Regions from separate parts of the Paenibacillus sp. FSL M8-0334 genome, predicted to be linked through region 2. Evidence: predicted binding sites of a transcription regulator. Region 2 holds the regulator's gene; each other region holds the start of a gene.
The links. The regulator NrdR, encoded in region 2, represses ribonucleotide reductase genes. The targets are predictions, from matches to a motif close to AACACNATATATNGTGTT.

Region 1 (3,282 bases), 340 kb from region 2:
GCGATCGGCACAAACTGCTCGTCAAAGCCAAGCCGGCTTTGGCGGTAATATTTGAAGGCAAAGTAAGGCTCGATGCCCGTTGACGTGCCCACCATCGTTCCTGTGCTGCCTGTCGGCGCCTGGGTAATGACGGTGACGTTGCGAATACCTTTTTCCCTGATAGCATCCGCAACCTCCGGGTACACCTCCGTCATATTCTTCATGAAGCCGCTCTGCAAGTACAGCTCGGCATCAAACGCCTTAAACGAACCTTTCTCTGCCGCAATATCGGCCGAGGACAGATATGCCTCTCTGGCAATAAAGCCATACAGCTTATCAAGAAACTCCAGCGATTCCGGACTGCCGTAACGGATCTTCAGCTTGATCATCAGCTCGGCCAATCCCATCGAGCCCAGTCCGACGCGGCGCTCTTTTTTCTGATTCTGTTCGTTTTCTTCAAAATGGTACGGTGTCCGGTCGATCACATTATCGAGGAAACGCACCGCATAACGGGTCGTCGTGGCCAGCTCATCCCAGGCCACATCATGCTTGTCTTCGTCATAGAACTTCGACAGGTTGATGGCCGACAGGTTGCAGACGCCCCAAGCCGGAAGCCCCTGTTCGCCGCATGGATTGGTACAAATAATCGGATTGAAATACCAGCTGTTGGACATCTGATTGTAATATTCCATGAATACAACGCCAGGCTCAGCGGACTTCCAGGCCGACTCAATGATCGTATGCCAGATGTCGCGTGCTTTCACCGTTTGATACGAAATGACGGGACGTCCGGCTTTTCTCCATTTGTCCAGGTCTCCGTCCCACACCTCATCGTAATCCGGAGAAGTCGTGTCCGGGAACACAAGCTCCCAGTCCAGATCCTCCTTGACCGCCTTCATGAAGTCATTGCTGACGCACACGGACAGGTTGGCGTTTGTCACCTGCCCCATCGTCTGTTTGACTGTAATAAAATCCAGAATATCCGGATGCCAGTCATTCATCATCAGCATCAATGCGCCCCTGCGGCTGCCGCCCTGTTCAATTAGCCCGGTTGTGTAGCTGAACAGTCCGCCCCAGGATACGGCGCCGCTGGATGAACCGTTAACCCCTTTTACAATGGCCCGCCGAGGGCGCAAGGACGACAGGTTAATGCCAACCCCGCCACCGCGTGCCATAATTTCCGTCATCTCGGTCAGCGTCTCCATAATGCCGCCGCGGCTATCCTTCGGTGACGGGATGACGTAGCAGTTAAACAGGGTCAGCTCATCGCTCGCACCCGCTCCGGCCGCAATCCGGCCGCCCGGCACAAGCTTCCAGTCATCCAGAACATGACGGAACTTCTGACGCCACTCCTCCTGAAGCTCCGGTGTGGCCTCCACCGATGCCATCGCCGATGCCAGCCGGTCCCACATCTCTTCCGGCGTCTTCTCAATCGTTAGTGTCAGTTTCTCGACATCCGATTCCACCAGCTCGCCCTTCCGCGTCTTGACGGTGACGGAGCGCCCCTCCCGCTTCACAATCTCTCCGACTTCCTTCGTCGGAAATTTCGGATCATCCTTTGTCAGCACCAGCACGACATCGCCGACTTTGGCATGGCTAGTATCCGCATCCTTCCACGCATATCGATCCAAAAAGATTTTCTCGCTAAGTCCTTCAAGCCGATTATTCTGTAAAGTACCCAAGAGCTACGACCTCCCATGACTACATTAGTATGATCTAAATCCGGTTATCCTGATTCGAATACAACTTACCCTAGTATGTATACGGCTAAACGTAAATCTGCGGCCGTACACACCATATATTGTAGGTATGAATCATTATACTACACTATATATGGTCAGGCTATGCCGAAGTTGTGAACTTTGGGCCCCTCCCTTCTGCCAAAAAGGCGCCACAGTTATGAACCCTTCTGTTTTCGTCCATACTAGGGGTACTGCTGTCTTGGAAACTTTCATCATGAGGAGGAGAATCCTATGAATAACCGCCCTGCCGAACCTGTCGGCAGCCATCCGGACAATCGCCTTCCGGTTCCCATACACCGTGACCGGTCGTGGCTGGAGGATCTGGAGAGCCGCCTCGACAAGGGAGGCCCCTGGGGCGACTGGCGTCTATCCAAGCTGGCCGTCGAGGGAGAGAAATCGCGTCTCGTTACAAGCTTTGAAGAGCTGCAATGCTTGAAACATATCGGCGATCTGTCTCCGCTCCCGCACCAGACGGATACTGCCAGACGCGTCCTGTTCGAAATGTCTGGAAGGGCGATTCTGGCCGATGAAGTAGGACTTGGGAAAACGATTGAAGCCGGTCTTATTTTAAAAGAATATATGGTCCGCGGGCTCGTATCCAAAGTGCTGATCCTCGTTCCCGCCTCCCTCGTGCTGCAATGGGTCCGTGAGCTGAACTCCAAATTCGGCATTCCGGCCGTGGCCCAGAAGAAAATGTACTCCTGGGAAAACGACATTGTGGTCGCTTCCATGGACACTGCCAAGCGCGATCCGCATTCGGAAATTTTGCTCAATCGGGAATACGACATGCTCATCATCGATGAGGCGCATAAACTGAAGAACAAAAAAACGTCCAACTATAAATTCATCGAAAAGCTGCGCAAAAAATATTGCCTGCTGCTCACGGCGACACCTGTACAAAACGATCTCAGCGAGCTGTTTAATCTCATCACTCTGCTCAAGCCCGGCCAGCTCGGCGGGCAGGGTCAGTTCGCCGCCAACTTCGTCGTCGACAAGCGCAAGCCGAAGAACCAGGATCAGCTCAAGGACGAGCTGTCCAAAGTGATGATCCGCAACCGCCGCGGGGAGAGCGACGTAGCGTTCACGAAACGCACTGTCCGCAACGTCGGACTTAATCTTTCCCCTGACGAACAGGCGCTGTATGACGGCGTCACCTCTTTTGTTAAAGATCAGTATCAGGCAGCTGGCGGCAATCTGAGCAGCATGCTGTCGCTTGTCACCTTGCAGCGGGAGGTGTGCAGCAGCAGGGATGCCGTGTTTGTCACGCTGGTGAACCTGTCGAAGAAGCTGCCCGAGGACTCACCGCTCCGCGATAAGATCTGGGAGCTTGTCTACCTGATCAAGAACATTAAAGCCAACACCAAAGCGGAAAAAACGATTGAGCTGATCCGCGAGATGAACGAAAAGGTGATCGTATTCACCGAGTACCGGGCCACTCAGGAATATCTGCTTAATTATTTCCGGGATCACGGACTGATATCCGTGCCTTATCGCGGCGGGATGAACCGGGGCAAAAAAGACTGGATGATGGACCTGTTCCGCGGACGCGCACAGGTGATGA
Region 2 (3,282 bases):
GTACCTGAATACGATTGTGGTCGTATATGTGCCGCAGGAAGTGCAGCTTCAGCGTCTTATGGAACGTGACGGAATATCGAAGGAACAGGCAGAGGCCAGATTAAGCAGCCAACTCGACATTGAGCAGAAGAAGCAGTTGGCTGACATCGTGATCGACAACAGCGGGACATTGGCGGATACCGAGCAGCAGGTGGACAAGCTATGGCAGAGGATGGTTAGAGAGGCATGAGGTGGCTCCGGAAAAAGAGAGTGCTGCTTCTGCTGTTGATTTCTTTTTTATCCCTGCTGTTTCTGACGTCCAACTGGATGTCGCTCTTGTATCCTATCCATTACAAGGATGAGATTCGGAAACATGCGTCCTATTATGATGTCGATCCTTTCCTTGTTGCTTCGATTATCCGCGTGGAGACCAATTTCAAGCCGGGCAAGGAGTCCAAGAAAGGCGCGCTCGGCATTATGCAGCTGATGCCGGATACGGCCAACTGGGCTATGGAAATGGCCAAGCTGCCGGCCAGCTCGCTGGACAACGTCAAGCATGAGGTGGACGTCAACATCCAGCTCGGCACCTGGTACATCAGAAACCTGTACCAGCAAATGGACGGCAATCCGATAGCGGCGATTGCGGCATACAATGCCGGGCCAGGGAACGTCAAGAACTGGCTCAGTAAAGGCACCTGGGACGGCAGCTATGAGAATGTGAAGAGCATTCCTTTTGGCGAGACCCGGCATTATGTACAGCGAGTCATTTATTATTATAATCAGTATACGAGCATATACGATGAGTTCTGAATGAAAAAGAGCGCTGGAAAGGCTTGAATGCTCAAGCCTTCCCAACACTCACTTTGTCAAAGGAAGAATCGATTATTGACCGGAGAATTGACCAGCCAATTGTTGCTCGGCCAGGGTTACCAGACGCTTGGTGATGTATCCCCCGATCGAACCGTTTTCGTAGGAAGTCATGTTACCTTGGTAGCCGTCTTGTGGGATGGAGATACCAAGTTCTTGAGCCACCTCGTACTTCAACTGCTCAAGAGCAGCGTTTGCGCGAGGAACAACCAGGTTGTTGGAGCTGTTGCTTTGTGCCATTGTTAGTTCACCTCCTTGGGTTGGTACAAGTATTATGTCTCGGGTTTCGGATTTTCATAACCTAAAATGACTTTTCATTTATTGGTAATTTTTATATAAGGAAGTGGTGTAGCGTATGAAGTGTCCGTATTGCAGTCATGCAGGGACCAAGGTGCTGGACTCCCGTCCGGCGAATGAGAACAAGTCGATCCGCCGCCGCAGAGAGTGCGAGCAGTGCAGCAGGAGGTTTACGACCTTTGAGATGGTGGAAGAGACGCCGCTCATTGTCGTGAAGAAGGATGGGAGCCGTGAGGAATTCAGCAGGGAGAAGGTGCTGCGCGGTCTGATCCGTGCTTGTGAGAAGCGGCCGGTGTCGGTGGATCAACTTGATAAAATTGTATCCGACGTGGAGCAGGCGCTTCGCAATACTGCGGCTGCAGAGGTCGAGAGCCGCCAGATTGGCGAGCTGCTGATGGAGCGGCTATATCCTGTGGATGAGGTGGCGTATGTCCGCTTTGCTTCGGTGTATCGTCAGTTTAAAGATATCAACATGTTTATGAAGGAACTGAAGAGCCTGCTGTCCAAGGGAACGGACGAAACCGAGGTATAGAAGAAGAGGAACCGAGGTGCGTAAGCTGCCTGAATATGCGGCAGCAGAGAATCAGGGCAGTCTTAGGCAGGCGGAATTGCTTCATGCCGAGAACTGCCCGGAGCCGCCGTGTTAAGCTTAAGCTCGTCCGCGATTCAGCTCCCGTTGGCTGCTGGTTTTTTTGAAAAAAACTATTGCATGTCCAGGATGCTATATGGTATATTATTCAGGCGGGAAGAAAACGGGTATCGTTGAATTCGCAAATGAATAACATACGGGGCCTTAGCTCAGCTGGGAGAGCGCATCGCTGGCAGCGATGAGGTCAGGGGTTCGATCCCCCTAGGCTCCATAAGAAGAAAACCCTTGATGTTCAAGGGTTTTTTGCTTGCCAAATTTAATAAGAACTTGGTTTCTTAAGAGTGTCTTACATCAATCAGTGGGAAATCGGTGAGATCGGTTCATTCGGCCTGACGTCGCAGGAATACCGAACCTTCAGGCTAAGCCGGGATGGAGCACAATAATTGCGACCAGGCGTATGGTCAGACAGCAGTCCTTGGATAACTCAAGGACTAATTTGCATTGGCTTGGCAGATTAGGAGGCGACCATCTTACGATATTCGTTGGCACTTACGCCGGTATAGGATTTAAATCGTTTATAAAACCAGTCGATTTCAGTATATCCCACCTCGTTCGCAATTTCGTAAATCTTCAGATCTGTTTGCTCCAGCAGCATTTTCGCTCTTTCCATACGTTGAATGAACAAATATTGGTTAAAACTCATATTTTCATGGTTTTTGAACTTTTGGCCAAGATAGGAGCGGTTGAAATGGAATTTGCTTGAAATGTCTTTAAGCGTAATATTCTCGTGAAGCTTCTTCCCCACATATTCCTTGACTCTGTGAATCACGTCATCCTCAGTGCGGCGTTGGTTTGCGTAAACAGCAGCTACGCTCTTCACCAGTTCCTCAGCCGGCAACGTGCTCGGTACGTAATCGCTTACCTGCAGCTGCAGCGCTTTGCGGATGAAGGCAAATTCCATGGTATCCTCAACAACAATGATGGGCAATCGGCTGATCCTCCGGATTCGACCGCACAGCTCCAACCCTTTCTTGGGGCTGCCGGTCATGTTGATAACCGCCAGTGAATAGCCATTCTCCTCAATCTGGCGCAGCGATGCCTCAGAATCATCATCGCAGATTTCCATGTTCATCCCACATTTGCGCCAATCCTGCAGGCGAAGCATGTCATCGGAGCAGCAGCCCAGATTGATATACAGTAACTTAGACATAATGACTCCCTCCCCAGATAATGCGATAAGCAGAATATCCATCAAAATGTTTACGCTTACATTATGTTGTCCGGCCCCCCTTTTCCACAATGTGCTTTTCTTTGCATTCCTAACCGTTCTTTACTTCTTGCAAAGCTGGGTTGAAATAGATTGGCGGACAAGCCGTTGCAGGAGACGGTCTTCTAGCGTTTCAGGGGTAGAATATCTCGATTTCCCCAGGTTGTTGCATGGAAATGTAAGCGCTAAACTTTGGGTGAATCTGGACCAAACATCAAACGTTGAGGGGGATTAAAGATGCGTGTTCGCAAATTAATGGTTCTGTTATTGGGACTGGTTCTGC
Region 3 (3,282 bases), on a different contig from region 2:
CGAAAACGATTCTGTTCCTCGATGAGGTCCATCGCTTCAACAGCTCCAGACAGGATGCGCTGCTGCCGGCGGTGGAGAACGGGACGATTATTTTTATCGGCGCGACTACGGAGAACCCGTTTCACTATGTGAACGGGGCCTTGATGAGCCGCTCAACCTTGTTTCAGCTGGAGCCGCTGAACAGGGATCATGCCATGATCGCTATGCGAAGAGCGCTGGCGAACGAGGACAGAGGGCTGGGCTTTATGGATCTTCAGGTGGATGATGCGGCGCTGGATCATATTGCTTCCATGGCTAACGGCGATATTCGCCGCGCGCTGAATGCACTGGAGCTGGCCGCGCTCACCACGCCCCCGGGGCAGGACGGCAGCATCCACATTACGCTGGAGGTGGCGGAGGAATCGATTCGCAGACCGACCGTGCGGGCGGATGAGTCTACGCAGTACGATGTATTGTCCGCTTTTCATAAGAGCATCCGCGGCTCCAGCGATGCGGCGCTGTTCTGGTTTCTGTATGCGGTTGAGAAGCTCGGGATGGACCCGATGGTGTTTCTTCGCCGCCTGATCGCCGCCAGCAGCGAGGATATCGGCCTTGCCAATCCACAGGCGATGGTGCAGGCGGTCAGCGCGTTGGAAGCGTACCGGAACAACGGCTGGCCGGAGGCAAAGCTGAATATCGCCCAGGCGATTCTGTTTGCGGTTGAAAGCCCGAAATCGAATGCGGTTGTGGATGCGATATCCAGAGCGATGTCTGCCATGGATGAGGTGAAGTCGGCGGAGGTTCCGCTTCATCTGCGGGATGCGCATTATAAAGGCGCGGTGAAGCTGGGGCATGTTGGCTACAAATACCCGCATGATTATCCCGGGCATTATGTGAAACAGGATTATTTGCCGAAGGAGCTGAACAATCGGCTGTTCTATCAGGCTACGGAGCAGGGGAATGAGGCCAAGATCGCCCATAACCAGCGCCTTCGCCGGAGTGAGTAACCAGGTCCTGCGCTTCGTATGAACGATTCATTGTGCTGGAGGGGGAAATAGGAATGACAAGAAAGATGTCGCGTTATATGATTCTGCTGCTGTCCACAGCGATTGTGCTGGGCGGCTGCCAAGCGGGCAAGACGACCGACTCTGATAGCGCTGCGGCCGGCTCGCCCGCCGGGGCTGAGCAGGAGCATCATGCAGCCGGGGACACGCCGGGGGAGCATGACCATCTCCATCATGCGAGCGGGGATTTGCGGGAGGTCACCGCTTCGATCGAGGAACTTCCAACCTTCCTGGATGGGGCGGTAAGCGAGATGCGGACGATTTATGCTCTGGCTGCCCAGGTCAGCGATGTGCTGGAATACATGCCATGCTACTGCGGCTGCGGCGATAGCGCCGGTCATCAGAGCAATCTGAACTGCTTCATTCATGAAATCCGGGAGGACGGCAGTGTCGAGTGGGATGACCATGGCACCCGCTGCGGCGTCTGCCTGGACATTGCGGTGGAATCCGCACTGATGAGAAGCGAGGGAATGCACTTGTCCGATATCCGGGCCGCCATCGACGAGAAATATAAGACAGGTTATGCCGCCCCAACCCGGACGCCGCTGCCGCCGGCAGAGAGTTAATATATCCATAGATAACCGCTGAACAAAGGAGCTGGCTCGGATCACCATCGTGATTGGAGGTCAGCTTCTTTTTGCGTGTCTCATTCGGACTCGGGGGGTTCTCCATGTATGGGACTTCTCTACGGATGATATGGATCATAATTTTTTTTGAAAAACGCCGTCAGGCCAAGCCTCGCCGGCACTTAAACAGAGCCGTTCGGATCCTGCTCGAACAAACAGTGACTTTTGTTACAGAATAAATCAACATATTGATGTTATCTTGTTCTGGCATACAATATATTGATTTGTTTGAATTTCGGCAGGGGAGTGATTGATCAAGATGTTGCAGGTAATGAAGCGGGATGGGAGCTTGACTGAATTTGATATGTCACGCATCGTGAGAGCGGTGAACAAGGCCTTTCGGGCAGTCAAAGGCAGCGCTGAAGACGATGTGTCGGTCCGCATCGGGCAGCAGGTGACGGATCGGGTAGCGGAGGCAGAGAGCCTCACGGTGGAATATATTCAGGATTGTGTCATCCAGGCTCTGAGGGAAAGCCAGTATGGGGAAGTGGCGGATGCCTACAGCCAATATCGGGATGCCCGCGATCTGGAGCGGATCAGAAGAGGGGAGCTGTACAAAATCAGCAGTGATGTGATCGGTGCAGCGAATCCTGATCTGCTTCGGGAGAATGCCAATTTGAACGGGGAATCCTTCAGTGGAAAGATGAGCCGCATCGGCTCCGAATACGCCAAATGGATCGCCAACCGCTTTGTTCTTCCTTCGGAGCTGTACAAGGCGGTGAAGGACGGCTATGTGTATGTGCATGATCTGGATCAATATGCGCTCGGAACGACCAACTGCATCTTTATCCCGTTTGACCGTCTGCTGGCTAAAGGCTTTAATACCGGCAACGGATCGGTGCGCCCGCCGCAGAGCATCATGACCGCGATGGCGCTTGTGGCCATTATTTTTCAGTCCCAGCAGAACAGTCAGTTTGGCGGGGTTTCGGCCAATAAAATCGACTGGGATCTGGCCCCATATGTCGGAAAATCATTTCGCAGACATTTCCGCAAAGGGCTGCTCTATCTCGGGGAGACGAGCGGGAAAGCTCATGAAGGGTCTGCAGACGGCAGCCTGGCCCATCTGCTCGAGGATGGTGAGCTTTACATAGACAATATGTCCCTGAAGGCCGCGTATCCGCGAACCTATGCCTATGCCTATGAGGAAACCGTCCATGAGACGAAGCAGGCAGCGGAGTCGCTGATACACAATCTGAACACGATGAGCAGCCGGGCCGGCGGTCAAATTCCGTTCACCTCGCTGAACTATGGCATGTGCACCTCCACCGAGGGAAGGCTGGTGACCCGCGCGCTGCTGGATGCAACGATCGATGGCTTGGGCCGAGGCGAGACGCCGATATTCCCGCAGCATATTTTCCAGTGCAAGCAGGGTGTGAACCAGGCCGAAGGGGAGCCGAATTATGATCTGTTCCTGAAGGCGGTGGAATGCTCCAGCCGGAGGCTGTATCCGAATTTTGTCAATGTGGATGCTTCCTTCAACCTGCCGTATTATCAGCCGGATGATCCGGATACGATCATTGCCACGATGGGCTGCAGGACCCGCACCATTTCCGACCGGTTCGGACGCAACCGGCTCAGCGGCAAAGGCAACCTGTCCTTCAATACGATTAATC

Region 1: a site for NrdR is predicted at 1,770-1,787, ahead of MKX64_RS18610 (adenosylcobalamin-dependent ribonucleoside-diphosphate reductase). Genes of this name have one in related genera too.
Region 3: a site for NrdR is predicted at 1,878-1,895, ahead of MKX64_RS02705 (anaerobic ribonucleoside triphosphate reductase). Genes of this name have one in related genera too.

The regions. Positions count from the first base shown of each region.
Region 1 covers NZ_JBBOCH010000002.1:977,433-980,714, reverse strand. The annotation lists gene MKX64_RS18610 (adenosylcobalamin-dependent ribonucleoside-diphosphate reductase) at 1-1,661, opposite strand, end outside; gene MKX64_RS18605 (DEAD/DEAH box helicase) at 1,953-3,282, shown strand, end outside.
Region 2 covers NZ_JBBOCH010000002.1:635,437-638,718, forward strand. The annotation lists gene coaE (dephospho-CoA kinase) at 1-229, shown strand, start outside; gene MKX64_RS17085 (lytic transglycosylase domain-containing protein) at 226-789, shown strand; gene MKX64_RS17090 (alpha/beta-type small acid-soluble spore protein) at 862-1,086, opposite strand; gene nrdR (transcriptional regulator NrdR) at 1,202-1,675, shown strand; tRNA gene MKX64_RS17100 (tRNA-Ala) at 1,931-2,003, shown strand; gene MKX64_RS17105 (response regulator transcription factor) at 2,247-2,942, opposite strand; gene MKX64_RS17110 (ABC transporter substrate-binding protein) at 3,237-3,282, shown strand, end outside.
Region 3 covers NZ_JBBOCH010000001.1:613,599-616,880, reverse strand. The annotation lists gene MKX64_RS02715 (replication-associated recombination protein A) at 1-986, shown strand, start outside; gene MKX64_RS02710 (PCYCGC domain-containing protein) at 1,040-1,609, shown strand; gene MKX64_RS02705 (anaerobic ribonucleoside triphosphate reductase) at 1,929-3,282, shown strand, end outside.